DNA from 2 places in the Curtobacterium herbarum genome. Region 2 is predicted to be linked to the other one. Evidence: riboswitches for the same ligand, from Rfam matches in the RefSeq annotation. Region 2 holds a riboswitch; the other holds the start of a gene.

Region 1 (14,752 bases), 340 kb from region 2:
GCCGCTCGAGCAGGGAGGCGTTCTCGTCCCCGATCGCCCGGTCACTCGGACGCGAGCGGACGGTGAGGACCACGTCGTCGCCGCGGACCCGGAGGTCGACGCCGGCGGACTCGTCGGTGCGCCACCCGGTCGGTCGGACGAAGCGGACGCGGGCGGTGCGGTCCTCGGTCTGCCCGGCTGCGGCGGCGGGAGGGTCGGGGACGAGCATGCTGCGAGGCTACGGGCGTGCCGACGGCCCCGGGTCAGCGGCTCGCCGGGGCGGGGCGGATCGCCGGGCGGAGCGGATCAGGGGGCGGTGCTCCGCGGTCGGGGCGGCGGGGGCGGCGGGGGCGGCGGGACGGGCTTCGCGGCGACGACGTCGGCACGGCGGACGGTGACGGGTCCACGGCGGGTGGTGACGGTCACCGACTCGGGCGTGCGGGCGGTGAGGTCGCCGAGGGCGTCCCGCGCGCCGGCGCCGTCGTGCGCCCGGACCACCACCCGGTCACCGAGCGCCGCCGCGTCGAGCACGGCGAGGGCCTGCGCGCGGGCGATCTCGGCCTGCGACGGGGCAGCAGCCGGTGCGTCGTCCGGGGCGGGTTCGCGGTCAGGGGCCGCGTCCGGGTCCGGGTCGCGAGCGGGGTCGGGCATGCCTCGAGCGTACGGCCCGGGGTCCGCCCGACCGCCGCGGCTAGGGTGGCGGGATGGACAAGGCCCGGGTGGACAGCTGGATCTGGGCGGTCCGGATCACCAAGACCCGGTCCGCGGCGACGACGGCGTGCAAGGCCGGGCACGTGAAGGTGAACGGCGAGCGGGCGAAGCCGTCGCAGCCGGTCGGCCCCGGTGACGAGGTGCGGGTCCGTCAGGCCGGGTTCGACCGGATCGTCGTCGTGAAGAGCATCATCCTCAAGCGGGTGAGTGCGGCCGAGGCGGCGAAGCACCTCGAGGACAACACCCCGCCCCGACTCCCCCGCGAGGAGGCCGGCTTCGTCCCGATCCGCGAACGCGGCGCGGGGCGTCCGAGCAAGCGGGAGCGCCGCGACCTCGAGAAGCTCCGCGGGTACTGACCGGGCTCCCGGCAGAGCTCCGACCGGTCAGACGAAGCGGACGGTCTGCTGCAGGCGGTCGCGGATCGCGAAGACGTCGACCGACCCCTCCGGGGACCAGTTGCCGGCGAGCACCTGCACGAGCGCGCTCCGCCGGACGATCAGGGCGGTCGGCTTCCGCGGGGTGCCGATGCGTTCGACGTCCTCGTCCACCGCGGAGTCCGGCACGACGAGCAGCCGCCCGGTGAAGCGCACCCGGGTCTGCTTCTGCACGGCACGCGCCGCGCGGACGAGTTCCTTGACCGGGCGCTCCCCCGGCTCGAGCGTGTCGCCGACGACCTCGCCGTGCTCGATCGCGACCGGGCCGCCCCAGTCGATCGACTCGACGGCCCAGAGCCCGGTCGGGGTGAGGACGGCGTGGTCGAGCTTGCCCTCGACGCCGGCGTCCAGGTCGTGCCACACGGTCACGCCGATGCCCATGTCGGCGATGATCGCGGCGGTGGCTTCCTCGGCCAGCGCCTCGCCGAGCAGCCGGCGGACGGACCGCGGCGCCGAGCGGACCAGGGCGGGGTCGTAGGGGTCCTCGATCGGGTCGCCGAGTCCGACCCACTCGCGTTCCGCTGCCAGGAAGACCTCGCGCGACCGACCGCCGGGGTGACCGTGCGACCGGGCCCTGGGGCGGGAGTCGCGACGCGCCGTCGGCGGTGCGTAGTCGTCGCGACCGGCACCGCTCCTCCAGGCTGCCGAGCCGGTCGGCGCCGACGACGAGCCGGGACGGACCGCGCCACTGTCGTAGGCCCGACGGGCGGCCGGGGTGCCGATCAGCTCCCACGCGATCTGCACCCGGCGGAAGTGCTGGGCGTCGCCGCCGAGGTCGGGGTGGCTCTCGCGTGCCGCACGCCGGTAGGCACGGCGGAGGGTCTCGTCGTCCGCGCTCGCGGGGACGCCGAGGACCTCGTACGGGGTGGCGTCGGCCGGGCTGTCGGTCATGGCCCTGGAACGCTACCCGACGTCGGGTCGGTGTCGGCCGCGAGCGGGCTGAGCGGCTGCTGAGCAGCAGGGCGGGGCGGGACAGAGCGTCCACGCCCCGCCGGGCGGGTCAGGCCAGTGCGGCCGTGATCGCGTCCCCGTGCTCCTCGAGCCAGGCGACGTCCGCGCGGTAGAGGTCCGCGTGCCCGTGCGCCAGGTCGCTGACGAACTTCGGGTTGCCCACGGCCGCCTCGGTCTCGAGCGTCGTGACGAGGGCCACCAGGCTCGCCGTCATCGTCTCGACGAGCACGCTGCGGGATCGGGCGTCCAGACCGTAGGCACGGCAGAACTCGGCGGCGCGGGTCACCCGGTCGGCGAACTCGGGCACCGGGGCACCCTCGTCGACGCTGCTGGTGAACGGGGCGAACCGGTACACGGCACTCGCGACGTCCCAGACCCGTGGGCCGGGGTGCGCGGTGTCGAAGTCGATCACGCCGACCGCCGCGATGCCGTCGTACACGACGTTGTACGGGGCGAAGTCGCCGTGCACGATCGTCTCGACCGGCAGGTGCTCGGCCTGGGACCACACGTCGGTCGCGTCGTCGCGCGGGAACGAGGCGGCGGCGTCGTGGAACTGCCGGAGCAGCCGCGCGGTGGTGACCAGGGCGGCTTCACTCGCGACGTCGGCGGTCCAGGGGTACTCTCCCGCTTCGCCGGGGACGAACGTCACCGTCTCGAGCTTCGCGCCGAGGGCGATCGGGGCGGGGGCCGCGACGAAACCCTGCTCGTGCAGGTGCGTCAGCAAGCGGTGCACGGTGGGGGTCCACGGCCCGGCAGGCCGGTGCACCCGGTCGTCGGCCTTGGTGATCCGTTCCATGGGGGAACCTCCTGTACGTCGTCGTCGACGTGCTCGTCACTGTAGTGGCAGGAGCGAACGCTCGGGCGGGTCGCCGGGACACCATCCACTGGGCGCGCCGTGGACGAGCCGGAAGCCGCAGGCCGGACCGGATCGGGCTGTGCTGGGTCTGACCAGCCCCGACCGCACCGCGCCAGACGTCCTCAGCCGGGCAGCAGCTCCCGCAACCACCCCGGACCGCGCACCTCGGCGCCGAGCGCCTGCACCCGGTCGCGCAACCCGCGGTCGGCGGTCACGACGACGGGCGCCTCGCCGGCGGCCACGACGGACTCGACCGCGGCGACGACCGCGTCGTCACCCGACGCGGCGGCCCGCTCGATCGTCACCGGCGGCAGACCCGGCCGCGGGGCGGACGGTGCCGGGTCCGTGGTGGCGCTGCGGGCCTCCCCCTCGAGCACGACGGTCCACCGCGGCCACCAGGCGGTCGACGGCAGGTCGAGCGCGGACGCGGGGACGCCGACCGCAGCGAGCGCGCGCACCTGCGCCACGAGTCGGGCGGCGGCGCCGGCGCGGTCCTTCCACCAGCCGTCGGGGATGCTGCCGACGACGTTGGCGGCGTCGACGACGACGTGCGGGGTGCGGTCGAGGGTGGCGCGGAGGGCTGCCCAGGACCGGCCGAAGCCGGGGTGCAGGTCGAGGGACTCGACGTCGGCGACGGGCACCCAGGACAGGGCGAGGCTCTCGCGGTCGGCCATCACGGGTTCGAAGGGCCGGGAGGCGCGCCCCACGACGGTCGTGTAGCTCCAGAACCCGAGGTCGAGGACGGCGGTGTGGCGGAGGTCGACGGCGTCGTCGGGGACGCCGGCTTCCTCGGCGGACTCGCGGAGGGCGGCGGTGACGGGGTCCTCGTGCTGGTGGCGGGCGCCGCCGGGGATGCCCCAGGTGCCGCCGTGGTGGCTCCACTCGACGCGGTGCTGCAGCAGGACGCGGCCGTGTCCGTCGTCGACGAGCAGGCCCGCGGCGCCGAAGCGTCCCCAGGCCTTCGTGCCGTCGTCACCGTAGGCCCAGGCGTCGCCGGGGTCTCGGGGGCCGGAGGGGGGTCCGGGCGGCGGTCCGGCAGGGGTCGCGGTCCGTCGTTCGTCGTCCACGTGTCCACCTTTCCACAAACGTCCGTCAAGGGGCCCTGGACGTCGGCGGCGATGCGTGTACGGTGTCGTCCGAGACACGGGGTGCCGCATCCGAGCGGCTGAGATCACACCCGTCGAACCTGCTCGAGCTCGTACTCGCGAAGGGATCGTCCATGGAGAACGCTGCGCCCACGATCGACTGGGCCCACCGCACCGCCGACCTGCTGGAGGCCGTCCGCACCCGGGCGCCGCTGGTGCAGTGCATCACGAACACGGTGGTGCAGAACGTCACCGCGAACGTGCTGCTCGCGCTGGGGGCGTCGGCCGCGATGGTCGACGTACCGACCGAGGCGGGACCGTTCGCCGGTGTCGCGGACGGGCTGCTCGTCAACACCGGCACCCCGCACGCCGAGCCGCGGGTGGCGTCGCTCGAGGCCGCGGCCGCCGCGGTGGCCGCCGGGACGCCGTGGGTCCTCGACCCGGTGGCGGTCGGGTCGTTGCCGGTCCGGACCGCCCTGGCGCGGGACCTGCTCGCGCTCCGGCCGACGGTCCTCCGCGGGAACGCGTCCGAGGTGCTGGCGGTCCTCGGCGCCTCGGCCGGTGGTCGCGGTGTCGACAGCACCGTCGGCACCGAGGACGCCCGTGACGCCGCGGTCGCCGCCGTGCGTGACGAGGCTGTCGGCGCCGTCGCCGTCTCGGGTGCGGTCGACCTGCTCGTCGCGCCGTCCGGGCTGGTGCGGGTGGCGAACGGCACGGAACTCCTCACCCGGATCACCGGCGGCGGGTGTGCGCTCGGTGCGGTGGTCGCGGCCTTCGCTGCGGTGTCCCCCGGCAGTCCCCTGGACGCGGCCGTCGCCGCGACCGCGGTGCACACGATCGCGGCCGAGCTGGCGGCGCGGGACGCCGGTGGCCCCGGCACCTTCCAGCCGCTGTTCCTCGACCGGCTCGCGTCGCTGAGCCCGGAGGACGTCGTCCGGGAGGCCCGGATCACCGCCGACACGTCGGCTGCGGCCGTCGGGGATCGCGCCTGATGCCCGGCACGGACGACGTCGGGGTCTACCTGGTGACCGACACCGCGCTGGCGGACCGGCACGGGCACGGGGTGCTCGGCGCGGTCCGGGCCGCGGTCGGTGCCGGGGTCCGGATCGTGCAGGTCCGTGACAAGACCGCGTCGGCGCGCGATCTGCTGGCACTGACCGCGGCCGTGGCCGACGCCGTGGGCGACCGGGCCCTGGTGGTCGTGGACGACCGGCTCGACGTCGCCCTGGCTGCGCGGCACGCCGGGCACCGGGTGGCCGGCGTGCACCTCGGGCAGTCGGACGTCCCGGCGAGCGCCGCCCGTGCGCTGCTCGGCCCGGACGCCCACGTCGGGCTGACGGCGAACACCACGCGGCACCTGGTCGAGGTCGCGACGATGCCCGCGGGGTCGGTCGACCTGCTCGGGGTCGGGGTGGTGCACCCGACGAGCACGAAGCCGGACCACCCGCCGGCGCTCGGGGTCGCCGGGTTCGGGCGGCTCGCGGCGACGACGACCGTGCCGTGCGTGGGCATCGGCGGCGTGACGCTCGACGACGTCGGACCGCTCCGGCAGGCCGGGGCCGCGGGCGTCGCCGTCGTGTCGGGGATCTGTGCGGCGCCGGACCCGGGCGCTGCCGCGCGGGCGTTCGTGGCGGCGTGGGACGGAGCGGGCCGGTGAACGGGAGCGTGGGCGCGTCGGTTCCGCCGCTGCCGCGGGTGCTCAGCATCGCCGGCACGGACCCGACGGGTGGTGCCGGGGTGCAGGCGGACCTCAAGTCGATCGCGGCGCAGGACGGGTACGGCATGGCGGTCGTCACGGCCCTGGTCGCGCAGAACACCCTCGGGGTCCGGTCGGTGCACGTCCCCGACACGGTGTTCCTCCGGCAGCAGCTCGACGCGGTGTCCGACGACGTGACGATCGACGCGGTGAAGACCGGCATGCTCGGGACGGCCCAGGTCGTGCGGGTCGTCGTCGACTGGCTCCGGGCACACCGGCCGGCCTGGGTGGTGGTCGACCCGGTGATGGTGGCGACGAGCGGCGACCGGCTGCTCGACGCGGACGCCGAGTCGGCGATGGCGGACCTGTTCGCCCTCGCCGACCTGGTCACCCCGAACCGCGACGAGCTCCGGGTCCTGGCCCAACTCGCGGGTGCGCAGCCGAACGACGCCATCGGCGCTGCTCGTGCGGTGGCCCGCCGGTGGGACGTCCGGGTGCTCGCGAAGGGCGGTCACGACGACGGCCCGACCGCGGACGACGCCCTGGTCTCCCCCGACGGCAGCGTCCGGGTGTTCAGCGGACCGCGGATCGCGACGACCAACACGCACGGCACCGGATGCTCGCTGTCGAGTGCGATCGCCACGCTCGTCGCCCGCCACGGCGACTGGGAGCTGGCGGTCGGGGCGGCGAAGACCTGGCTGGCCGCGGCCCTCCGCGGCGCGGACGCCCTGCAGGTCGGGCAGGGCCACGGGCCGATCGACCACAACGCACTCGTCCGCGCCGCCCTGCCGACACCGCGGCTGACCGACGCCTGGTGGGTCGACGCCGCCGCGGTCCTCGACGAGACGCTGGACTGCCGGTTCCTCCGGGGCCTGGCCGACGGCACGCTCGACCCCGAGGTGTTCGCGGGCTACCTGGCGCAGGACGTGCACTACCTCCGGGCGTACGAGCAGCACCTCGCCACCATCGCCGCCGGGTCGACCGGGGATGCCGCCACGTTCTGGACGACCGCCAGCGAGGGCTGCGCCGCGGAGGCCCGTGACCTGCACCAGCGTCGGCTCGCCGGATCGCACGCGGACGACCCCGTCCACCCGGTGTGCGCCGGGTACCTGGCGCACCTGGCCGACGCGGCACGGCAGAGCGCCGAGTCCGGGGACGTCTCGATCCTGGCGGCGGCGGTGCTGCCCTGTTTCCGGGTCTACGCCTGGGTCGGGGAACGGCTCGGCACGGCACCGGTCGGGCACCCGTTCGCCGACTGGATCACGGCGTACCGGGACCCGGGGTTCGCGGCCTCGAGCGCGCGGGCCACGGAGCTCGTCGAGGAGCTCGCGCGGCGGGCCGACCCCGAGCTGCGGGGACGGATGGTTCGCGCGTTCCGGCAGTCGGTGGCGCAGGAGCTCGCGTTCTTCCGGATGCCGGAGCGGCTGGGCGAGCCGGTCTGACGGGGGTGGGACGGGCCTCCCGGTCGGATGTCGGCGGTCGAGCGCCCGTCAGTACGCTTCCGGCGACGGGACCAGACGGATGCCGTCCGCGCCGGGTGCCCGGCGGACCAGCGTGACCGACAGGTCCGACCCGTCGACCTCGCACCGCATCCACGTGTGGTCCGGCTGCCGGCGGCGGTCCGTCGGCGACCCGGGGTTCAGCAGGCGCATGCCGTTCGACGCGGTGGAGTCCCACGGGATGTGCGAGTGCCCGAAGACCAGGACGTCGACGTCCGGGTGGTCCGCCTCGGCCCGACGCTCCCGGCCGGTCGACGCCCCGGTCTCGTGGACGACCGCGAACCGCAGCGACTCGATCCGGCGGGTGGCGACGAGGGGAAGACGGTCCTCGAACCCCAGGTCGTTGTTGCCCCGGACGGCGAGCAGGTCGCGGGACCGGGCTTCGAGCCGGTCGACCGTCGCCAGGTCGACCCAGTCGCCGGCGTGCACGACCAGGTCGGCGGCGTCGATGTCGGCCCACAGCTCGGGCGGCAGGTCCGCCGCGCGCTTCGGCAGGTGCGTGTCCGACAGCAGGACCAGCGCGGTGCTCACGGTGTCGTCACTCGTCGGATGCGTGGTGCGGCATCGGCAGGTCGACCTCGTCGGCGGCGCCGAGTCGTTCGAGCATGCCGGCGAGCAGTGCCACGTCGTCGTCGGACCAGTCGGCCAGCCGTTCCACCAGGGCGTCCCGGTGCAGCTGCACGGACCGGGCGAGCGCCCGACGACCGGCGTCCGTCGCCTCGAGCGGCTTCGCGTTGCCGGAGCCGCCGTCGACCGTGCGGACCAGGCCCGCGGCGAGCAGACCGGACAGCTGCCGCGAGATCGTCGAGCGGTTCAGCCGCAGGTAGCGCGCGATGTCGATCGCCATGCACCCGGGGTGCTGCACCACGAAGTCGACGAGCGACTGGTCCACGATGCTCAGCGCCTCGTCGGTGCCGCGCGCGCGGACGCTCGCGCGCCGGGTGATGCGGGAGAGCTCGGTGTACGCCCGTCCGATGTCCGCCTCGCGGATCCCGGGGCCCCTCGGGTCGGCCATGGTGTTCCAGTCTGTCGTCCGGCGTCGGCCGGAGGTCGGTCGCCCGGTTCCGGGCACGGTGCTGCGTGGCGGTCCCCGCGTCGCTGACACGGGCCCCTCCGCCGACGGCGTCGACCCACGATAACGGGGCGTCCGCTGAAGAGGGGACATCCGGGACCGACCGGGGCACCGCTGCCCCGCCGGGATCAGGCCGGAGCCGCCGCCGACCGGAGTGCGGCGATGTCGAGCTTGACCATGTCGCGCATCGCCTCGTACACGCGCGTCGCCGCCGCGTGGTCGCCGCCGGCCGCCATCAGCTCGCCCATCATCGACGGGGTGACCTGCCAGGACAGCCCCCAGCGGTCGACCAACCAGCCACACGCCACCGGGTGCCCGCCCTCCGCGATCAGGGCGTCCCAGATGCGGTCCAGCTCCTCCTGCGTGTCCACGTCGACCTGCAGCGAGAGCGCGTCGGTGAAGGGGTGCCCGGGGCCGCCGTTCATCGCCCGGTACGGCTGCCCCATCAGGGTGAAATCGACCACGAGCACCGAGCCGTCCGGCGCCCGCCCCACCCCGTCGATGCGGGAGTCGGGGAACAGCTCCGTGTAGTACTCGGTGGCGTGCTGGGCCTGGTCGTCGAACCAGAGGAAGGGGACGATGCGCGGCATGACGGGTCTCTCGGTGGGGTCAGTCCGCGACGCCGCGGCTGAGGAGGTCGTTCTTCTCGGGGTGCTCGTCGAACCACTGGCTGACGAACCAGCACATCGGGACGATGCGCTTCGTCGATGTCGTCTCGACGTCGGACACGGCGTGCTCCACCAGTTCGCCCGCGTACCCGTGGCCCCGGTGCGTCGGCACCGTGTACGTGTGCGGGAAGGCGATCGCGTCACCGTTGACGCGGTAGTCGAGCACGCTCACGAGGGTCCCGTCGACGTACATGGCATACCGGTCTCGGTCGGCCTCGTTCCGGAACTCGTGTGTCATGCCGCCATCCTGCACCGCCGTTCAGGGTCCGGTGCGACCGACCTCCGGTGAACGCCAGACGGAATGCCTCGGGGGCGAAGGTGTTGCACTGTGCATGACAACCATCGGAATCATCGGAGCAGGCAACATCGGATCCCAGCTCGCACGCCTCGCGGTGCAGCACGGCCACCAGGTCGTGATCGCGAACTCCCGCGGACCGGAGACCCTCACCGACCTCGTCAGTGAGCTCGGCGAGCACGCGACCGCCGGCACCCGCGAGGACGCCGCCACCCAGGGCGAGATCGTCGTCGTCACCGTGCCGCTCGGCGCCATCGACACGATCCCCGTCGAGCCGCTCGTCGGCAAGGTCGTCATCGACACCAACAACTACTACCCCGAGCGCGACGGCCAGATCGCGGCCCTCGACCAGGAGACCACCACCACGGCGGAGATGCTGCAGGACCACCTGGTCGGCGCCCACGTCGTCAAGGCCTTCAACCACATCGGTGCGGACCACCTCACCGAGCACGCCACCCCCGCCGGCACCCCGGACCGCCGCGCCCTCGTCATCGCCGGTGACGACGCCGCCGCGAAGACGACCGTCGCCGACCTGATCGACGAGTTCGGCTTCGACACCGTCGACGCCGGCCCCCTCGCCGAGGGATGGCGCATCCAGCGCGACACCCCCGGCTACGGCCCGCGCCTGACCGTCGACGAGCTCCGCGAGGCCCTCGCCGCCGCGAAGCGCTACCGCGACATGTGACGTTCGCGCACTGCGCGTTCGACCCCCTCTGACTGGGGCTCTCGGCCGCTGTTCCTCCCCGGGTAGAACTGACGATGGATCAATCCAGGGAGAGGAACAGCGGCCGTGGCGTCTCATCGCATGCCCGAGTCGGAGCGACCCCGCCGGGCAGTGCCCGCGTGGGTCACGGCCCCGCCGGAGGACGCCCGTCCCGCTGCTGCACCGCTGACCTCGGCGAGCGCCGGCGTAGTCCCCGCCGTCGGCGTCGTGCCGGACGCGGTGCCGGTCGTTGGGTCGGTCCCGGTCGTCGGGTCGGCTCCGGTCGTCGCGTCGGCGCCGGTCGTCGGGTCGGCTTCGGCCACCGGCCTGGAGGCGCACCCCACCTCCGCCCCGCCGGTCCTCGACCCGAACGCGGTCGCCCCCGACCACCTGCCGGTTCAGGAGCTGCTCCCGCCGGCCCCGACCTCCCCGGACGTCGACATGGTCCCCGTGAGCCCGCTCACCAGTGCGCCTGCTGTCGGCGTGCCGGCCGTCGGAGCCGCCGGCAGCGGAGTGACCGTCACCACCATCGCAGCCAGCGTCACCGCCGTCGGTCGACACGGCGCCGGGCGAGATGCCGCTGCCCAGACCACGTCGTCCAGGCGCAGCGGTGCGGGGATGGCGATGCCCGTCGCTCCCCACGCCGGAGCCCACACCGTCGGGAAGCAGCCAGCCGATCCCCGGAACACCGCACCGGAGAGTCAGCCCCGGCCGCTCGGCACCGTCGACGCCAGCACGCCCGGCGCTCCTGCCAACTGGTACACACCGCAGTCCGGCACACCCGCTGCCACCGACACACCCTCGCCGTCCGCAGGAGCCGGGCTCCCCGCCGTCGCTGCACCGGTCCCGCGCGCCGGTGCCGACGACACGGCGGCCTGGTCCGCGCCGACACCGGCCATGCCGCCGGCACCGGCGGTCCCCGTCGTCCCGGCAGCCGGACAGCCGCGGTTCTCGGTGCCCGGCCTGGAGCACCTCGTCGTCGAGGGCGGCGAGCCCGAACCCGTCGGCCCGATCGGCTACCGCACCCCCGCCCGCTTCGCCCGGCAGCAGGCCCGGGTCCTCCCGCCCGCGGTCACGGCTCCCCCGACGTTCGACGCGGTCATCGGTGCACCGGCACCGAGCGTTGCTCCGGCTCCGGCGCTCGCTCCGGCTCCGACCACTGCTCCGACCTCCGCCGGCCCGAGCGCGTCCGACGACGCCTCGGTCGCACCGCCGCTCGCCCCGGTCCTGCCGCCGGTCACCACTTCCGCGGTCGGCACCGCTGCCGCGACCACCGGGGGCTCCGCTCCGGCCGCAGCGCCGACCTCGGCCCGCGACCACCGGAACGCCCGCGGACGCGGCACCACCGGTCGACGTCCCTTCCGTTCCCGCACCGTCGTCGAGGAGCCGGCGAAGCGCCGCGCGACCGCCGTCGCGCTCCCCGCACCCGCCGGGGCCGGGACCGGGACCATCGCGACGGCCGCGCCGGACGGTGCGGTGCGCCTCCCGACCGATGCCCAGCCGGGGACAGCGCGTTCCGCACGGTCCCTCGGACCGACCCCGGGCGCCGTCCTGGGCGCCGTGGCCGGACTCGGCACGATCGGACTGGCGGCGTGGTGGTTCACCGCTCCCGCGACCGTGCACGCCGTCGGCGTGGTCCTCGGTCTGCTCGCGGTCCTGGTGTCCGTCGTGACGATGCGGAACCCGCTGACGACGTGGCAGCGGCCGGTCGCCCTGCTCGGCGCGGTGCTCGGCACGGTCGGCACCCTCGTGCTGCTGTGGGCGGTCGCCTCGGCACTCGGTGCACCGCTGCCGGACATCACCGGCACCGGCACCGGCACCGCCCCGATGCTCGCGCCCTGACCTCGGCAGCGCATCAGACTGCGCGGACGACCCCGCGCGACAGGATCGCGTTCGTCAGGGCCTCGATCGGCTCGCGCTGCACGGTCGGGTTGGCGATCAGGACGTAGTCGACCGCGGGCAGGTCCGGCAGCGACAGCCGCTGCGACACCTTCACCAGGTCCGCCGGGATCAGCGAGTGCGGGAACACCGCGACGCCGATGCCGGCTCGGACCGCTGCCAGCACGCCGTTGACGTCGCGGGTGTTGCAGGTGATCCGCCAGGTGCGCCCCGCGGCCTCGAGCGCGTCGATCGCCATCTGCCGACTGATGCTCGGCGCCTGGTATGCGATCAGCGGCACCGGGTCGTCGACCTCGAGGGCGATGCCGTCCTGCGCCATCCAGACCATCTGGTCCGAGGCGACGCGGGTGCCCTCGGCGGACTCCCCCGCGGTGCGCTTGATGAACACGAGGTCGAGCTGCCCGGCGTGCACCCGGCGGAGGAGCGGCGCGGACTGGTTCACCGTCAGCTCGAGGTCCACCTGGGGGTGCAGCTTCCGGAAGTCGCGGAGGATGCGCGGCAACTGCGTGATCGCCAGGTCGTCGGCTGCCCCGAACCGGAGCCGGCCGCGGGCAGCGACGCCGGAGAAGTAGGCGTCGGCGGTGGCGTGGGCGGCGAGGATCGTCCGTGCGAACCCGGCCATCGCGTCACCGTTGTCGGTCAGGCGGACGCCGCGGGTGTCCCGGGCCACCAGGGTCCGCGACACCGTCGACTCGAGTCGGCGGACGTGCTGGGACACGGTCGGCTGGCTGATGCCGAGCTGGACGCCGGCCTGCGTGAAGCTGCCGGTCTCGGCGACGGCCAGGAAGGTCTGGAGCAGGACGGGATCGAGCACGACGGGCACCTCATTCGACATCGCAATGGAGTGATGCCGATCATAGGAGGATCGAATGGGCGCCGAGCGATTAGTTTCGTACGGGTACCGTTCCCACCCTCGACAGCCGGAGTTCCCCGTCACCGTGCGATCGTCACCGACGACCATCCACCCGCCCACCGAGCCGCTCCCGATCAGCACCGTCCGCCCGCCGTGGCGCCGGTCCTTCATCGCCCTGTCCGTCCCGAACTTCCGGCTGTTCACCGCCACCAACCTCGTCGCGATGACCGCCGGGTGGATGCAGCGCATCGCCCAGGACTGGCTCGTGCTGCAGCTCACCGGGTCGGTCGCGCAGGTCGGCATCACGGTCGCGTGCCAGTTCGCCCCGATGCTGCTGTTCGGGCTCCTCGGCGGGGTGTTCGTCGACCGCTACTCGAAGCGCGCGCTGATGATGATCACGCAGGGCGCCTTCGCCGTGCTCTCGCTGCTGCTCGCGGTGCTGACCCTGGCCGGGGTGGTGCAGGCGTGGCACATCTGGGTGATCGCGTTCCTGGTCGGCATGGTCACCGTCATCGACAACCCCGCGCGGCAGGTGTTCGTCACCGAGATCGTCGGACACCAGCACCTGCGGAACGCGATCAGCGTCAACTCGTCGGTGTTCCAGCTCGGCGGCATGATCGGCCCGGCGCTGTCCGGCATCCTGCTCGTCGCCGTCGGGGCCGGGTGGTCGTTCGGCATCAACGCGATCGCCTGCGTCGCCGTGGTCGTGACGCTCGGGTTCCTCCGCGTCTCCGAACTGCACCGCACCCCGCCGGCCCCACGGTCGAAGGGGCAGCTGATGGAGGGCCTCCGCTACGCCGCCGCGAAGCCGACGATCATCGTCCCGGTGATCCTGGTGGCGTTCTTCTCGGTCTTCGCGCTGACGATGCCGGTGCTGCTCTCCGCGTTCGCGTCGAAGGTCTACGGCGTCGGCGCGGGCGGGTACGGCCTGTTCAACTCCGCGGTCGCCGTCGGTGCCCTGACCGGGGCGGTCCTGTCCACCCGGCGTGCCGTGGTGCGGCTCCGGACGATCGTCGGCGGGGTGTTCTGGACGGGAGTCCTGCTCGTCATCGCCGGCTCGACCCCGACGATCGCGCCGTTCACGGTCCTGCTGGTCGTGGTCGGGTTGTCGCAGCTGCTCTTCCAGACCGCCTCGAACTCACTGGTGCAGCTGTCCTCGAACGTCGCGATCCGCGGGCGTGTGATGTCGCTCTACGTCTTGGTGCTGCTTGGCGGGCAGGCGATCGGCGGGCCGCTGATGGGCCAGGTCGTCGACCACTTCGGAGCGCACGTCGGGATGATGGTCGCGGGCGGTGTCCCGGCCGCCGCGGCGGCCGTCACCGCGCTCGTCCTGGCGCGGCGGGGCGGGCTGCACCTCGAGGTGCGCATGCGCCACCACCTGCCCCTGCCGGCCATCGTCGGCAACCGCTGACGCGCCTCCCGGCCGTCGCGGCGGGCGTAACCGACGCGGAAACACCGGTGTTCGTGTGTCGCATCGCGCTTTCGCGCGGCGCGACCGACGAACACCGGTGTTTTCCAGCAACGACCGGACCCGCAGGGCCCGTCGGGTCAGTAGGCGACGCCGAAACGCGCCTGGTGGTGCTTCGGCTGCTCGATCTCGTCGACGACGGCGATCGCGTAGTCGGCGCCCGAGATGTCCGAGTTGCCCTCGGCATCGGCGAGCAGGACGTCGTCCGAGGAGCGGTAGGTGCCCCGACGTTCGCCCGGGTTGTAGCCGCCGAAGGCCGCGGCGGGGCTGACGTAGAACCAGTCGACCTCGGTGTCGCCGGCGCGCAGGGCCTCGAGGATCTGGCCGTGGCTCTTCGCCTCGCCCTTGAACGCGTCCGGGAAGTCGGGGGTGTCGTACAGGGCCGGGCCACCCTCGGCGACGAGCATCGAGCCGGCGCCGCCGACGATGCCGAGACGGGCGCCAGCGGCCTCTGCGGCGTCCACGAAGTGCTGGAACTTGTCCTTCAGCTCGCTGCCGTCCGACTGGACCGCGTGCAGGGAGACGATGACGACGTCCGCGCCCTTCGTCACGTCGGCCACGAAGCCGGCGTCGAACGCGTCGC
Region 2 (14,752 bases):
ATCGTCGCGAGCGCGAGCTGCAGGGACCCGTCGGTGACGTGCGCGAAGGCGAAGTCGAACCAGACACGCCCGGAGGGTTGTCCGTAGAGGGCGATGCTCATGCCGGCCAGCGGGACGGCGACCAGGACCGGGGACGTCCGGAGGAGCAGGGTTCGGACCGGGATCCGGAGCACCGGCAGCAGCGCCAGTTCGAGCAACAAGGCCGCCGTTGCGGACACCAGGTCGAGGCTGAGCACCAGGACGACGCCCAGGGCGATCACCCCGAGCAACGACGCCACCGGCTGCACGGCAGCGACGCCACGCCCGGGACGGACGGGAGGCTCGACACCGGTCCGACCGTTCGCTGCGGTCGCCGGGGCGGTCACCGGGCCTCCTCCGCGGACGCGATGACCGGCGCTGCCGGGGTCAGGCCGTCCGCGCGGAGGACGACCTCGTCGGCGTCGAGCGCTCGGACGAGGTCGCGGTCGTGCGTGACCACGACGACGGCTGTCCCGGCGTCGGCGAGTGCTCCGAGATGCTCGACGACGGCGCTCCACGTGGCTCGGTCCTGACCGGACGTCGGCTCATCGAGGACGAGGACCGGCGGGCGTGTCGCGATGACTGCGGCCAGCGCGAGTCGCCGTTGCTCGCCGCCCGAGAGGGTGAACGGGTTCGCCTCCGCGAGGTGGTCGAGCCGGAAGGTGTCGAGCAGCCCGGTGACCCGCTCCTCGATCTCGGCAGCGGGCATCCCGAGCGCGGCGGGGCCGGCGACGAGCTCCTCGCGGACGGAGCGCGCGATGAACTGGTGCTCCGGGTCCTGGAAGACGGTGCCGATGCGGGCGGCGAGCTCGCGGCTCGTCCAGGTGTGCGGGGCTGTGCCGCTCGGACCGTTCGTGCCGACGAGGTCCGGGGTGGCGTCGAGGGTGCCGCCAGCGGGACGGAGGAGTCCGGCGAGGGTGAGGCCGAGCGTGCTCTTGCCCACGCCGTTCGGCCCCGTGACGGCGAGCACCTGTCCACTCCGGACCTCGAGGTCGATGTCGCGACCGATGTGGTGCGCCCGGTCGAGGGCGCGCCGTCGGGAACTCCGGCCGGAGCCCCGGGTCCCGCCCCGGCTCGCGCTCCGGCTGGTCGCCAGCTCGCACGCCCGGAGCAGCGGCGTCCCACCGGGGGTGGGTCGAGCCTCCAGCCCGGCCGCCCCCGGCGCGAACGGGCGGAACACCGGGGTCGCGCGCTCGGAGTGCCCTGGCATCTCGCCCGCTCGCGCAGGGCGCACCCCCGCCGGGTCGGTCCCGACGCCGAGCGGGCGGAATCCCCCGCCGCCGGCCGTACCCGTCCCTGGCATTTCGCCCGCTCGCGGAGCGCGCACCCCCGCCGGGTCGGCCCCGACGCCGAGCGGGCGGAATCCCCCGCCGCCGGCCGTACCCGTCCCTGGCATTTCGCCCGCTCGCGCAGCGCGCACCCCCTCGGGGTCGGCCCCGACGCCGAGCGGGCGGAATCCCTCGCCGCCGGCCGTACCCGTCCCTGGCATTTCGCCCGCTCGCGCAGCGCGGCGGAGAGCAGGGCCGCGAGCGCCACTCCGCGCGGAACCCTGTGCGGGCTCGGACCCCGGGATCCACACTCCGCCTCGTTCGAGCGCTTCGCCGTGCGCAGCGAGCACCGCGTCGGGCGGCCCGTCGGCGACGACCCCACCGCCGGGCTCGAGCAACACCAACCGGTCGACGAGGTCGAGCCACGTCCCGATGCGGTGCTCGACCACGAGGAACGTCGCGCCGGTGTCGTCGAGGAGTGCTCGGACGGCCTCGTGTACCTGGACGACACCGGTCGGGTCGAGGTTCGCGCACGGTTCGTCGAGCACGAGGGCACCCGGACGCATCGCCAGCACTCCGGCGAGCGCCAGCCGTTGCCGCTGCCCGCCGGAGAGCTTCGTGGTGGAGCGGTCGAGCGGCAGGTCGAGCCCGACGACGTCGAGTGCGTGCTGGACGCGGGGCCAGATCTCGACGCGCAGGACACCGAGGTTCTCGCATCCGAACGCCACGTCGTCGCCGATCCGGGACATCACGGTGTGCGCCTCGGGGTCCTGCATGACCAGGCCGACGCGGCCCCGGACGGTTCGTGGTTCGGCACCGTCGACGAGGACGGTTCCCTCAGCCGAGGCCGCGGTGTCGTCACTGTCGGCCGGGTCGTCGGCCAACACACCGGCCGCTGCGCGCAGGAGTGTCGACTTCCCGGCACCGGACGGACCGACGACGGCGACACGCTCGCCCGGCTGGAGGTCGAGTTCGACGTTCCGGACGGCCCAGGCCTGCCGTTCCGGGTACCGCCAGCCCCACCGTCGGAAGGCGATGTGCGCCGGACCGGAGGGCACGCCGGTCGTCACGCGACGGAGGCTCGTGGTCGGCGCCCGTGCTCCCGTCCGGCCGCGAAGGACGACAGCACGCCGGTCCGTGCGAGGGCGCGGACGAGCAACCAGGATCCGATGCCCGAGATCACGACGCCGGACACGATCGCGCAGATGACGTACGTCGCCTGGAACGCTGCCGTCGCGCCCGCGTAGTAGCGGAACGCGTCGTTCAGTCCGAGTGCGAGGCCGGTCGCAGCTCCGGCGAGCATGACCACCGGCAGCTTCCAGACCCGGTAGAGGAACAGTGCGAGGACGATCTCGGCGCCGATGCCCTGGACCAGACCGGAGAGCAGGGTGCCCCACCCCCACTGCGTGCCGAGCATCGCCTCGACGGACGCGGCGACGATCTCGCCGAAGAGTGCTGCGCCGGGCTTGCGGACGACGATGGCGACGAGCGGTCCGGCGAGCAACCAGACGCCGCCGACCAACGCCTGGGATCCGGGCAGGAGCAGTCCGAGGCCCGCTCCGATCGGCTCGTAGGCCACGTCCCAGAGCTTGAAGACGACCCCGACGGCGACCGCGAGGACCGCGGCGACGACGATGTCGATGACCCGCCAGCGCAGTGAGCGCTTCGAGACGGGACGTTCGATGGACGATCCGGTGGGTGCACCAGTGGACATCGCGATGACTCCTCCCTGCGCCGGCATGATCCGGATCAGGTTCGACGGTCGGAGCGCGGTTCGCTCCCTCTCAGCCCGCTCTGGCGGACTCCCGTGTGTGTCCCAGCAGTGTACCCACCGGACAGGAGGTCCGTGGTCTCGTGACCACGGGCCTCCTGTCCGTCAGGTGGTCACTTCTTGAGCGCGCGGATGAGCTTGACGAGCACCTTGCCGGCGACCCAGATGACCGGGATGCTGACGGTGAGGAGTGAGATGACGTTCGGCTCGAAGGTGAGGTCCTGCCCGGGGCGGCGGACGTAGGCGCCGACCGGCAGCGCGACGGCACCACCGCCACCACCGCCGGCGCCGTCCTCATCGGCGTCGGACCCGCCGCCGAAGCCGTACCAGTTGACGGAGACGGGGATCAGCGTGCTGTCCCCGACCTCCACCGGGTCGCCGTAGTTCGAGGCGACTCCGACGGGCCGCACCTTGTCTGCGATCTGCGTGACGATGTTGGTCATGGCGGCGACGCTACTCCGCGGGCTCTGCCTGCCGGACCGGCCATGACGAACTGTGGAGGAACACCGTCCTCGACCGTCGTGTGCAGGAGTGGTCCGGCTCCTCCGACGAGGGCCTGTGGAGAGCCGCAACGGTCCACAGTTCGGGCCTGCGGGTCGGACATCACAGCGGGTCGCCGATACGTTGGCCCAGTTCATCTCTCCTGGAGGCACGTTTGCACACCTGGCCCGGCAACCCCTACCCGCTCGGCGCGACCTACGACGGCAGCGGCACGAACTTCGCCGTGTTCAGCGAGGTCGCCGAAGGGGTCGAGCTCTGCCTGTTCGATGCCGACGGGACCGAAGAGCGAGTCCGCCTCGTCGAGGTCGACGCGCACGTCTGGCACGCTTACCTGCCCACCGTCGGCCCGGGGCAGGAGTACGGCTTCCGCGTCCACGCCCCGTACGACCCGGCGAACGGCGTCCGGTCGAACCCGGCGAAGCTCCTGCTCGACCCGTACGCGAAGGCGACGAGCGGCGACATCGACTGGGACCAGTCCCTGTTCTCGTACACGTTCGGCGACCCCGACTCGACGAACGACGAGGACTCCGCGTCCCACATGGTGAAGGGCGTGGTGATCAACCCGTTCTTCGACTGGCAGGGCGACCGCGCGCCCCGCATCCCCTACGGCGAGACCATCATCTACGAGGCACACGTCAAGGGCCTCACCGAGACGCACCCCGACGTGCCGGAGGACCAGCGCGGCACCTACGCCGGTGTCTCACACCCGGCGGTCATCGAGCACCTCAAGCGCCTCGGCGTGACGACGCTCGAGCTCATGCCCGTGCACCAGTTCGTGAACGACTCGACGCTGCAGGACAAGGGGCTGTCGAACTACTGGGGCTACAACACCATCGGGTTCTTCGCGCCGCACTCGCACTACTCGTCGTCGGGCGACGGCGGGCAGCAGGTGCAGGAGTTCAAGACCATGGTGCGCGAGCTGCACCGGGCCGGCATCGAGGTCGTCATCGACGTCGTCTACAACCACACCGCCGAGGGCAACCACCTCGGCCCGACACTGTCCTTCCGCGGCCTCGACAACGCCGCCTACTACCGCCTGATGGACGACGACAAGCGGTACTACATGGACGTCACGGGGACCGGCAACTCCCTGAATGTCGGACACCCGCACTCGCTGCAGCTGATCATGGACTCCCTCCGCTACTGGGTGACCGAGATGCACGTGGACGGCTTCCGGTTCGACCTGGCAGCAGCCCTCGCGCGCGAGTTCTACGAGGTCGACCGGCTCTCCGCGTTCTTCGAACTGGTCCAGCAGGACCCGATCGTGTCGCAGGTGAAGCTCATCGCCGAACCGTGGGACGTCGGCCCCGGCGGCTACCAGGTCGGCAACTTCCCGCCGCAGTGGTCGGAGTGGAACGGCAAGTACCGCGACACGGTCCGTGACTTCTGGCGTGGCGAGCCCTCCACGTTGGGTGAGTTCGCGTCGCGTATCTCGGGGTCCGCGGACCTGTACGAGCACGACGGCCGCACGCCCAAGGCGAGCATCAACTTCATCACCGCGCACGACGGTTTCACGCTGTACGACCTGGTCGCCTACAACGAGAAGCACAACGACGCCAACGGCGAGGACAACAACGACGGCGAGAGCCACAACCGATCGTGGAACTCGGGTGCTGAAGGCCCCACCGACGACCCCGAGGTGAACGCGCTCCGCCTGCAGCGCCGCCGGAACTTCATCGCCACCCTGCTGCTGAGCCAGGGCGTGCCGATGATCGCCCACGGTGACGAACTCGGCCGCACCCAGCAGGGCAACAACAACGTCTACGCGCAGGACTCCGAACTGAGCTGGATCGACTGGGCGACCGCCGACGACGACCTCATCCAGTTCACCGCCGACGTCGTCAAGCTCCGTCACGACCACCCGACGTTCCGACGGACCCGCTACTTCAACGGCCGTCCGGTCCGCCGGGGCGAGGGCGAACCGCTGCCCGACGTGGTGTGGCTGACCCCGGCCGGCGACGCCATGCAGCCGGAAGAGTGGGACTCGGGCTTCGGCAAGAGCGTCGGCATGTACCTGAACGGCGAGGGCATCCGCGGACGCGACGCCCGCGGTGAACGGGTCACCGACGTGGCCTTCCTGACGTACTTCAACGCGCACGACGGCGTGGTGACGTTCACGTTGCCGCCCGAGGAGTACTCCCCGGGGTGGACCGTCCGCATCGACACCGCCGAGCCCGGTGCCCGGGACGAGGTCCTCGAGGCCGGAGACGCGCTCGACGTCCCCGCACGCTCGATGATCGTCCTCCGCGCAGAGCCCGAGCACGAGATCCAGCGGACACCGGTCGACACGACGACGAACACCACGGCCGACCCGTCCGCGGACGCCGCCGTGCCGGCCGACCCGGACCACCCGGCAGCGACGCCCGCGAACCCCGCCGCCTCGGCGACGCCGAGCGCGGCCGGGACGCCCGGAGCCTCCGGCGTGACGAGCGTGACGAGCACGACGAGCGGCAGCACGACCAGCACGCCCGATGGAGCCGGAGCCCCGGCGACGACCGACACCACCTCCGAGACGCCCGCCTCTGACACCCCTGGGAGTGCCGCATGACCCGCCGGAACCCGACCTCGACCTACCGCCTCCAGGTCACCGCCGACTTCGACCTGAGCGCTGCGCAGGACGTCGTCGACTACGTCCGTGACCTCGGCGCCGACTGGCTGTACCTGTCGCCCGTGCTGCAGGCCGAGCCCGGCTCCGGTCACGGCTACGACGTCGTGGACCACACGCACGTCGACACGGACCGTGGCGGCGACGACGCCCTCCGCGCCCTCGCCGAAGCCGCGCACGCGGCGGGGCTCGGCGTCCTGGTCGACGTCGTCCCGAACCACGTCGGCGTCGCGACCCCGGCAGTGAACCCGTGGTGGTGGTCGCTCCTCGAGCACGGCCAGGAGTCCCCGGTCGCGTGGGCGTTCGACATCGACTGGGCCGCCGGTGACGGCCGCGTCCGCATCCCGGTGCTCGACGACCGTCTGCTCGACGCCGTCACCCTCGACACGGGCAGCGCGGACGGCGGGTCCCCGCGTCTGCTGGTCGGCGAGACCGAGTACCCGACCGCGCCCGGCACCGTGCACGACGGCGACGACGTCGCGGCCGTGCACGCCCGGCAGCACTACGAGTTCGTGCACTGGAAGCGCGCCGACTCCGAGCTGAACTACCGCCGCTTCTTCGCGGTGAACACCCTCGCCGCGATCCGTGTCGAGGAGCCCGAGGTCTTCGCCGCATCGCACAGCGTCATCGGCTCCTGGTTCCGGGACGGGCTGGTCGACGGCCTGCGCATCGACCACCCGGACGGGCTCTACGACCCGGCCGGCTACCTCGACGACCTCGCTGACCTGACGGGCGGCGCGTACACCCTCGTCGAGAAGATCCTCGAGCCGGGCGAGCTGCTGCCGTCGTCCTGGCCGGTGGACGGCACGACCGGCTACGACGCCCTCGGGTTCATCGACCGGGTGTTCGTCGACCCGGCCGGCGAGCACGCCCTCACGGCCCTCGAGGACCGGCTGCGCGGCGGACACGTCGCGTGGCAGGACCTCACACACGGCACACGTCGCGGGATCGCCGACGGCATCCTGAACAGCGAGGTCCGACGCCTGGCGCGCCTCCTGGTCGTCGACCCGGCCGTCCAGGGTGGCGGCGCCGACGTGGCCGAGGAGCGCATCGTCGACGCCGTCGCGGAGATCGTGGCGAGCTTCGAGGTGTACCGCACCTACCTGCCGGAGGGCATCCACCACCTGATCGCGGCACTCGAGGTCGCAGCGGAGGCCCGCCCCGACCTGGTCGACGTCATCGACCGGATCGCACCGGCCCTCTGCGACGCGGACAACGCCGCCGCGATCCGCCTGCAGCAGACCAGCGGCATGGTGATGGCGAAGGGCGTCGAGGACACCGCGTTCTACCGGACCTCGCGCCTGTCGTCCCTGAGCGAGGTGGGCGGCGACCCGAGCGTGTTCTCGGTCACCCTCGACGAGTTCCACGCCGCCCAGCGCGAGCGGCTCGCCAGCTGGCCGCACGCCATGACGACGCTGACCACCCACGACACCAAGCGCAGCGAGGACACCCGTGCCCGCATCGCCGTCCTCGCCGAACTCGGCGAGGAGTGGACGGCGGCCTTCGACCGTCTCAACGCGCTCGCTCCGCTCGAGGACGGCGTCTTCGCCAACCTGCTCTGGCAGGCGATCGTCGGGGCACGCCCGGCCTCACGTGAGCGCCTGCACGCCTACGCCGAGAAGGCGTCGCGCGAAGCCGGCGACAGCACGACGTGGACCGAGCCGAACGAGTCCTTCGAGCAGCAGATGCACGCCCTGGTCGACGCCGCGTTCGACGACCCGGCCGTGGTCGCCGAGCTCGACGCCATCGACGAGCGGATCGACGCGGCGGGCTGGTCGAACGGTCTCGGCGCGAAGATCCTGCAGCTCACCGCACCCGGTGTGCCGGACGTCTACCAGGGCACGGAAGCCTGGGACCGTTCGCTCGTCGACCCGGACAACCGACGGCCCGTGGACTACGCCGAACGCCGTCACGTCCTGGCCTCGCTCGACGGCGCCGACGACGACGGCCCGGACGCCCTGCCCGGCATCGACCTCGGGGCCGCGGCGAAGACCCTCGTCACCAGCCGTGCCCTCCGTGTCCGTCGCGACCACCCGGAGCTGTTCTCTCGGTACGTCCCGCTCGACGCGACCGGCCCGGCAGCAGACCACGTGGTCGCCTTCGACCGCGGCGGGGTCGTGACGGTCGCCACGCGACTGCCGCTGGGCCTCCAGTTGGTCGGTGGCTGGGCGGACACGCTCCTGCACGTCGTGCCGGTCGAGCGTGTCGACCTGCTGACCGGGAGGCGCTTCCCGGCCGATCGGGACCTCCTGCTCGACGAGGTCCTCACCGACTTCCCCGTCGCGCTGCTCGTGCCCGCCGACGTCGTCGACGGGGCCGGTCACGACGCCACGGACACCAGCACGTCCGACGTCAGCACGTCCGACGCCGGCACGACCAGCACAAGCACCAGCACCAGCACCAGCACCAGCACCAGCACCGATGACACCGAGACCGACGCGCAGGCCGAGGTCGAGATCCTGGAGGGTCACGCATGACCATTCCCGACCGCTACGGCGTCTGGGCCCCCGAACCCGAGAACGTCCGACTCGTCGTCGACGGCACCGAGCACCCGCTCACCCGCGGCGACGACGGCTGGTGGACGACCGACGAGGTCATGCCCGTCGTCGGCGCCCGGTACGGCTTCCGCATCGACGGGGACGACTCCGTCCGGCCCGACCCACGCAGCCGCTTCCAGCCGGAGGGCGTGCACGCCCCGTCCGAGGTCGTCGACCCGGCGCGGTTCACCTGGACCGACGACGCCTGGACCGGTCGTCCGGCCCGGGGCGGGGTCATCTACGAGATGCACATCGGCACCTACACGCCCGAAGGCACCCTCGACGCGGCGGCCGCGAAGCTCGAGCACCTCGTCGAACTCGGCGTGGAGTTCGTCGAGCTCCTGCCCGTCAACGGGGTCAACGGCGAGTGGAACTGGGGCTACGACGGGGTCGCGTGGTTCGCCGTGCACGCGCCGTACGGTGGTCCGGACGCCTACGACCGCTTCGTCGACCGGGCCCACGCGCTCGGTCTCGGCGTGATCCAGGACGTCGTCTACAACCACCTCGGACCCAGCGGGAACTACCTGCCGCTCTACGGCCCGTACCTGGTGCAGGGGCTCGCCAACACCTGGGGCGACTCCGTGAACGTCGAAGAGCCCGAGGTGCGCCGCTACGTCCTGGACAACGTCCGGATGTGGTTCCGCGACCACCACGTCGACGGCCTGCGCCTCGACGCCGTGCACGCGATCCGCGACACGACCCGCCCACACATCCTCGCCGAGATGGCCAGCGAGACCGATGCGTTCTCGTCGTTCGTCGGCAAGCCGCTGTCGTTGATCGCCGAATCCGACCTCAACGACCCGGTCATGTTCCGGCCGCGCGAGGCGTCTGGCTACGGTCTGGCCGGCCAGTGGTCCGACGACTTCCACCACGCCGTGCACGTCGCGGTCACCGGGGAGACGAACGGCTACTACGCCGACTTCGCTCCCCTGACCGCGCTGGCCAAGGTGCTCGACCAGGGCTTCTTCCACGACGGCACCTGGTCGTCGTTCCGCGGCAAGCGCCACGGACGGCCGATCGACCGTGGCACCTCGCCGACGACCGCGCTGGTCGTGGCGAACCAGAACCACGACCAGATCGGCAACCGCGCCGCCGGCGACCGGCTCGCTGCGACCGTGTCCGACGAGGGACTGGTCATCGCCGCGGCGCTCACCCTGCTCGGCCCGTTCACCCCGATGCTCTTCATGGGCGAGGAGTTCGCCGCCACCACGCCGTGGCAGTTCTTCACCTCGCACCCGGAGCCGGACCTCGGCAAGATCACCGCCGAGGGCCGGATCAAGGAGTTCGCCGAACACGGTTGGGACGAGTCGACCGTCCCGGACCCGCAGGACCCCACGACGTTCACCAACTCGAAGTTGGACTGGTCCGACGTCGAGTCTGAGCGCGGTGCGCGGATCCTCAACGCCTACCGGGTCCTCGTCGCGCTCCGCCGGACGGACGAGGCGTTCGTCGACCACCGGTACGAGGCGAACGCGGTCCGCTTCAGCGAGGACGAGCGGTGGCTGGTGCTGACCCGCGGGCTGCTCGGCCCCACGGCAGCCCCGGTGCACGTCGTCGTGAACCTGTCGGACGACCCGGCTGAGGTCCCGCTCGTCGGGGCCACCGGCGAGGTGCTGTTCAGCTTCGGGGACGCCGACTTCGACACCGACGGCGTCCGCTTCGCCGGCCGCGGACTCGTGGTGGTGCGCTGACACGCGCAGCAGCCTGACACGCGCAGCGTGCTGACCCGATCAGCCCTGTGACGGACGGGAGGCCCGGTACCAGCTGGTACCGGGCCTCCCGTCCGTCAGGCGGTGCGTTCCGCTCAGGCGGGACGCTGCGCCGGCGACACGTTCTTCGCCGTGTCGCGCTCCGGGATGTCCCCGAGTGCCTCGTCGATGCGCGCGATGGTGTCGGCATCGAGCTTCACGCCCGCGGCCTTCACGTTGTCGGTGACCTGCGACGGACGCGAGGCACCGACGATGGCGGACGCGACGTTCTCGTTCTGCAGGGTCCAGGCGATGGCGAGCTGCGCGAGCGTGAGCCCGGACTCGTCGGCGACCGGCTGGAGACGCTGGACGGCTTCGAGGACCTCGTCGCGCATGAACCGCTTGATCATGTCCGCGCCGCCCTTCTCGTCCGTGGCACGCGAACCCTCGGGAAGCGGCTGACCCGGCTTGTACTTGCCGGTGAGGACGCCCTGGGCGATCGGCGACCAAACGATCTGCGACAGGCCGAGCTGCTTCGAGGCGGGAACGACCTCGCCCTCGATGACGCGCCACAGCATCGAGTACTGCGGCTGGTTCGAGATGAGCTGGAAGCCGAGGCCCTTCGCGAGGGCGGCACCCGCACGGATCTGCTCGGCGGACCACTCGCTGACGCCGATGTACAGCGCCTTGCCCTGACGAACGACGTCCGCGAAGGCCTGCATGGTCTCTTCGAGTGGGGTCTCGTAGTCGTAGCGGTGTGCCTGGTAGAGGTCGACGTAGTCGGTCTGCAGGCGCTCGAGCGAACCGTCGATCGACTCCATGATGTGCTTGCGGCTGAGGCCGACGTCGTTGTGCCCCATCGGCCCGGTCGGCCAGTAGACCTTCGTGAAGACCTCGAGGGACTGTCGGCGCTCGCCCTTGAGTGCTTCGCCGAGGACGGTCTCAGCTGCCGTGTTGGCGTAGGTGTCCGCGGTGTCGAACGTGGTGATGCCGGCGTCGAGCGCTGCCCGCACGCACTGGGTGGCGACGTCGTTCTCGACCTGCGAGCCGTGCGTCAGCCAGTTGCCGTAGGTGATCTCCGAGATCTTGAGACCTGAGTTGCCGAGGTACCTGAATTCCATGGTCCCGACGCTACTGGAGTGAGCGCACACACGGGGAGGCCGTGGCAGTACCTGTGTACAGCTGGCTGCAGTGTCCGTGCTGTGGAGGAGCCTGCAGGCTCGCCCCGCGAGCGGGCCCTTCCGGCGGGCGGGCAGGCCGGCGGCTCCCGAGCGGGCGAAATGCCAGGGTGAAGGCCACTCGACGTCGTCGTTCTCGCCCGCTCGCCCTGTCGTCCGCCTCCACGCGCGGCAGCCCCCAGCCGCCAGCGGTCGCCGGACCCGTTAGCGGGCGAGATCGTGAGTGGGCGAGATACCGAACGCCCGCTGAGCTCCCCCCGACGCCCGTCCCGCGAGCGGGCGGAACACCGGAAGGATTCGCCCTGCACCGCCACGAATCCGCCCGGTCGCGCTCTGCGCTGTGTCCTGCACACGCGCTCCGCGCCCTGTCCTCCACATCGGGCTGGCGCTCGGATCTGTCCACACTGGAGGCCCGTCCCGCCCCCGGCACGCCGGCGCCGATCGAGCATGGACGCATGTCTCCGAGGACCCCGCTTCCCCCAGCCCTGCGACGGACTCCCTTCCGGGTGCGCCGCGCACTCCACATGGGCGTGCCGCGCGGACGACTCGATGCCCGGGACCTACGCCGCCCGTTCCACGGCATCCGATGTGCGGAGCACCCGCGAACGCCGGACGAACTCGCTCGGGCGCTCGCGCCGCGGCTCCGGGCCGACCAGGTCTTCAGCCACACGACCGCCGCGATGCTCCTCGGTGTTCCGCTGCCTCGCCGCCTCGAGCGCGACCCACGTCTCCACGTGACGACGATCGGGAAGGACCAGGCGCTTCGCGTCCGCGGTTCCGTGGGCCATCGGGCACGAGCTGGTTCCGTGCGCGTCGTCTGGATGCGTGGTGTACCGCTGACGCATCCGGCCGACACCTTCGCCGCACTCGCCCCGTTCCTGTCGCTGGACGAGCTCATCGTCGCCGGCGACGCCCTCGTGGGCTGGCTCGGATGGGTGACGCTGGCCGACCTCGCGGCCGTGGTCAGGCGGCGTCGGGGTTGTCGGGGTGTCGTGAAGCTCCGAGCCGCGCTTGCGGAGATCCGGTCGGGAGCTCGCTCCCCCGGGGAGACACGAGCGCGGCTCGTCCTGACGCGGGCCGGTCTCCCGCAACCCCTGCTGAACCACGACGTCGTGGTCGACGGACGGTGGATCGCCTGCGTCGACCTCGCCTACCCGGATGCGCGTGTCGCGATCGAGTACGAGAGCGACCTGCACCGGTCGGACCCGGCGACCTTCCGGAAGGACCTGACCCGGGGCGAACTTCTGAAGGACGAAGACTGGTGGTTGGTGCGGGCGACCGCAGACGACGTCGGGCCATCGGCATCGCGCTTCGTCGCGAGGATCAGTCGCCTGCTCGCTGTGGGACGAGCCGGCCGACATCGCCCATGAGCGACGCTTCAGTGAACAATGGTTGACGCTTCAACCAAAGGGATGCAGAATGGGCTACCATCAGGTTTGATGCAGGCGCATGCAACATAGCGCTCGCCCCATGACTCATCGCTCGAAGAAGGACACACCATGGCTCTCAACGCCTCCGCCATCCCCGGCTACGTCACCGGCACCTGGAAGCTCGACCCGACGCACTCCGAGGTCAGCTTCTCCGTCCGTCACCTCGCGATCAGCAAGGTCAAGGGCAAGTTCGAGCAGTTCGACGCGACCCTCGTGACCGCCGAGAACCCCCACGACACCAAGCTCGAGGCCTCGATCGACGTCTCCAGCATCAACACCAACCAGCCGCAGCGCGACCAGCACCTGGCGACCGGTGACTTCTTCCTCACCGAGGAGCACCCGCACATGACGTTCCGTTCGACCGGCATCCGCGAGGACGGCGACGACATGCTCATCGACGGCGAGCTCTCGCTGCGCGGCGTCACCAAGAACGTCACGCTGAAGACCGAGTTCGGCGGCGTCACCACCGACGGCTACGGCCAGACCAAGCTCGGCGCCGAGGCGACCACCAAGATCGACCGCACCGAGTTCGGCGTGAACTGGAACGCGGCGCTCGAGGCCGGCGGCTTCACCCTCGGCAACGACGTCACGATCAACCTCGACGTCCAGTTCGTTCTCCAGGCGGCCTGACCTCTCCCCCACACGAAGCCCCGGCGCCATCGGCGTCGGGGCTTCGTGCTGTCCGGACGTCTCGCGCGAGAGGCTGCGCCCGAGCCCTCTCTCCCGCTGAGCGGGCGGAACACCACGGTGTCCTCGCGCCCAGCCCTGGTATCTCGCCCACTCGCCCCGTCGCCCTCGCCCGGCCACGCTCGCCCGCGCACTTGTCCCCGCTCGCGCGCCCCGCCCGCACCCGCGCACTTGTCCCCGCTCGCGCGCCGCCGCGCGGACCGGGCGGAATCAGCCCGCACCGCCTCGTGCCCGGACCTCCGCGACGGCCGGTACCAGCGCCTCCCGTCACGCCGAGCGGTACCGTGAGGAACGCTCCGACGCCTCCGAGGGAATCCGCCCACTGACCGCGGAGTTGCACGCATCACCGCTGCACACGAAGCACGTCCGACGCGGTCGTCGGCACGTCGCTCGTCGACGAACAGGAGCACCCCGATGTCCACCGACTGGATCACGATGCAGACCCTCGCCGTGGCCGAGTTCGGCCGCCGTGTCGCCGCGGTCACCGACTGGGACGCACCGACCCCTGACTCCGAGTGGACGACGCGCGACCTCGTCGCACACGTGGTCGACGAGCAGCGGTGGATCCCGAAGCTGCTCACCGGGTGCGACCACGCGCAGGCCGCGGCAGATCTCGAGCCGATCGGCGACGACCTCCTCGCCGAGTGGGAACGGCACTCGAGCGCCGCCATCGAGGCGTGGCAGCGGGCACCGAAGGACACGCCTGTGCACCTGTCGACGGACGTGGTGCAGGCCGGCGAGTACCTCGCGGAGCAGACCAGCGACATCACGATCCACACGTGGGACCTGGCCCGTGCGACCGGGAGCGACGAGCACCTGCCCGACGAGCTCGTCGACGCGGTGTGGACGCACTTCGAACCGCAGATCCAGTCCCTCGCGGCGACCGGGCTGTACGCGGCTCCAGTGCAGGTGGACGACGATGCTCCTCTGCAGGTGCGCCTGCTCGCGGTGACCGGGCGAGATACCAGGGTCTCCGCCTGACACACCCGTCAGGAAAGCCCGCTCGCCCACCCGGGGAGCGGCTGGCCGCAGGCCGGCCCCGGCCCCGGCTCGCTCCGTCCCGGTCCCG

The links. A riboswitch is a leader RNA that binds a small molecule or an ion and turns the genes downstream of it on or off. The one in region 2 is predicted to bind thiamine pyrophosphate.
Region 1: linked by a shared signal. The riboswitch ahead of thiM (hydroxyethylthiazole kinase) and the one ahead of JOD51_RS12025 (ECF transporter S component) in region 2 are both predicted to bind thiamine pyrophosphate.

The regions. Positions count from the first base shown of each region.
Region 1 is NZ_JAFBBT010000001.1:2,184,743-2,199,494, forward strand. It holds gene JOD51_RS10400 (hypothetical protein) at 1-208, opposite strand, end outside; gene JOD51_RS17105 (hypothetical protein) at 286-630, opposite strand; gene JOD51_RS10410 (RNA-binding S4 domain-containing protein) at 684-1,046, shown strand; gene JOD51_RS10415 (DnaJ domain-containing protein) at 1,074-2,015, opposite strand; gene JOD51_RS10420 (phosphotransferase enzyme family protein) at 2,125-2,871, opposite strand; gene JOD51_RS10425 (NUDIX domain-containing protein) at 3,054-3,998, opposite strand; TPP riboswitch at 4,066-4,162, shown strand; gene thiM (hydroxyethylthiazole kinase) at 4,151-5,008, shown strand; gene thiE (thiamine phosphate synthase) at 5,008-5,673, shown strand; gene thiD (bifunctional hydroxymethylpyrimidine kinase/phosphomethylpyrimidine kinase) at 5,670-7,154, shown strand; gene JOD51_RS10445 (metallophosphoesterase family protein) at 7,203-7,742, opposite strand; gene JOD51_RS10450 (MarR family winged helix-turn-helix transcriptional regulator) at 7,750-8,226, opposite strand; gene JOD51_RS10455 (VOC family protein) at 8,412-8,873, opposite strand; gene JOD51_RS10460 (GNAT family N-acetyltransferase) at 8,893-9,189, opposite strand; gene JOD51_RS10465 (NADPH-dependent F420 reductase) at 9,284-9,931, shown strand; gene JOD51_RS10470 (hypothetical protein) at 10,037-11,791, shown strand; gene JOD51_RS10475 (LysR substrate-binding domain-containing protein) at 11,805-12,662, opposite strand; gene JOD51_RS10480 (MFS transporter) at 12,718-14,112, shown strand; gene JOD51_RS10485 (NAD(P)-dependent oxidoreductase) at 14,250-14,752, opposite strand, start outside.
Region 2 is NZ_JAFBBT010000001.1:2,519,933-2,534,684, forward strand. It holds gene JOD51_RS12010 (energy-coupling factor transporter transmembrane component T family protein) at 1-365, opposite strand, end outside; gene JOD51_RS17395 (ABC transporter ATP-binding protein) at 362-2,356, opposite strand; gene JOD51_RS12025 (ECF transporter S component) at 2,353-3,000, opposite strand; TPP riboswitch at 2,995-3,105, opposite strand; gene JOD51_RS12030 (hypothetical protein) at 3,171-3,500, opposite strand; gene glgX (glycogen debranching protein GlgX) at 3,713-6,106, shown strand; gene treY (malto-oligosyltrehalose synthase) at 6,103-8,640, shown strand; gene treZ (malto-oligosyltrehalose trehalohydrolase) at 8,637-10,391, shown strand; gene JOD51_RS12050 (aldo/keto reductase family protein) at 10,505-11,509, opposite strand; gene JOD51_RS12055 (putative endonuclease domain-containing protein) at 12,373-12,936, shown strand; gene JOD51_RS12060 (YceI family protein) at 13,066-13,626, shown strand; gene JOD51_RS12065 (TIGR03086 family metal-binding protein) at 14,098-14,664, shown strand.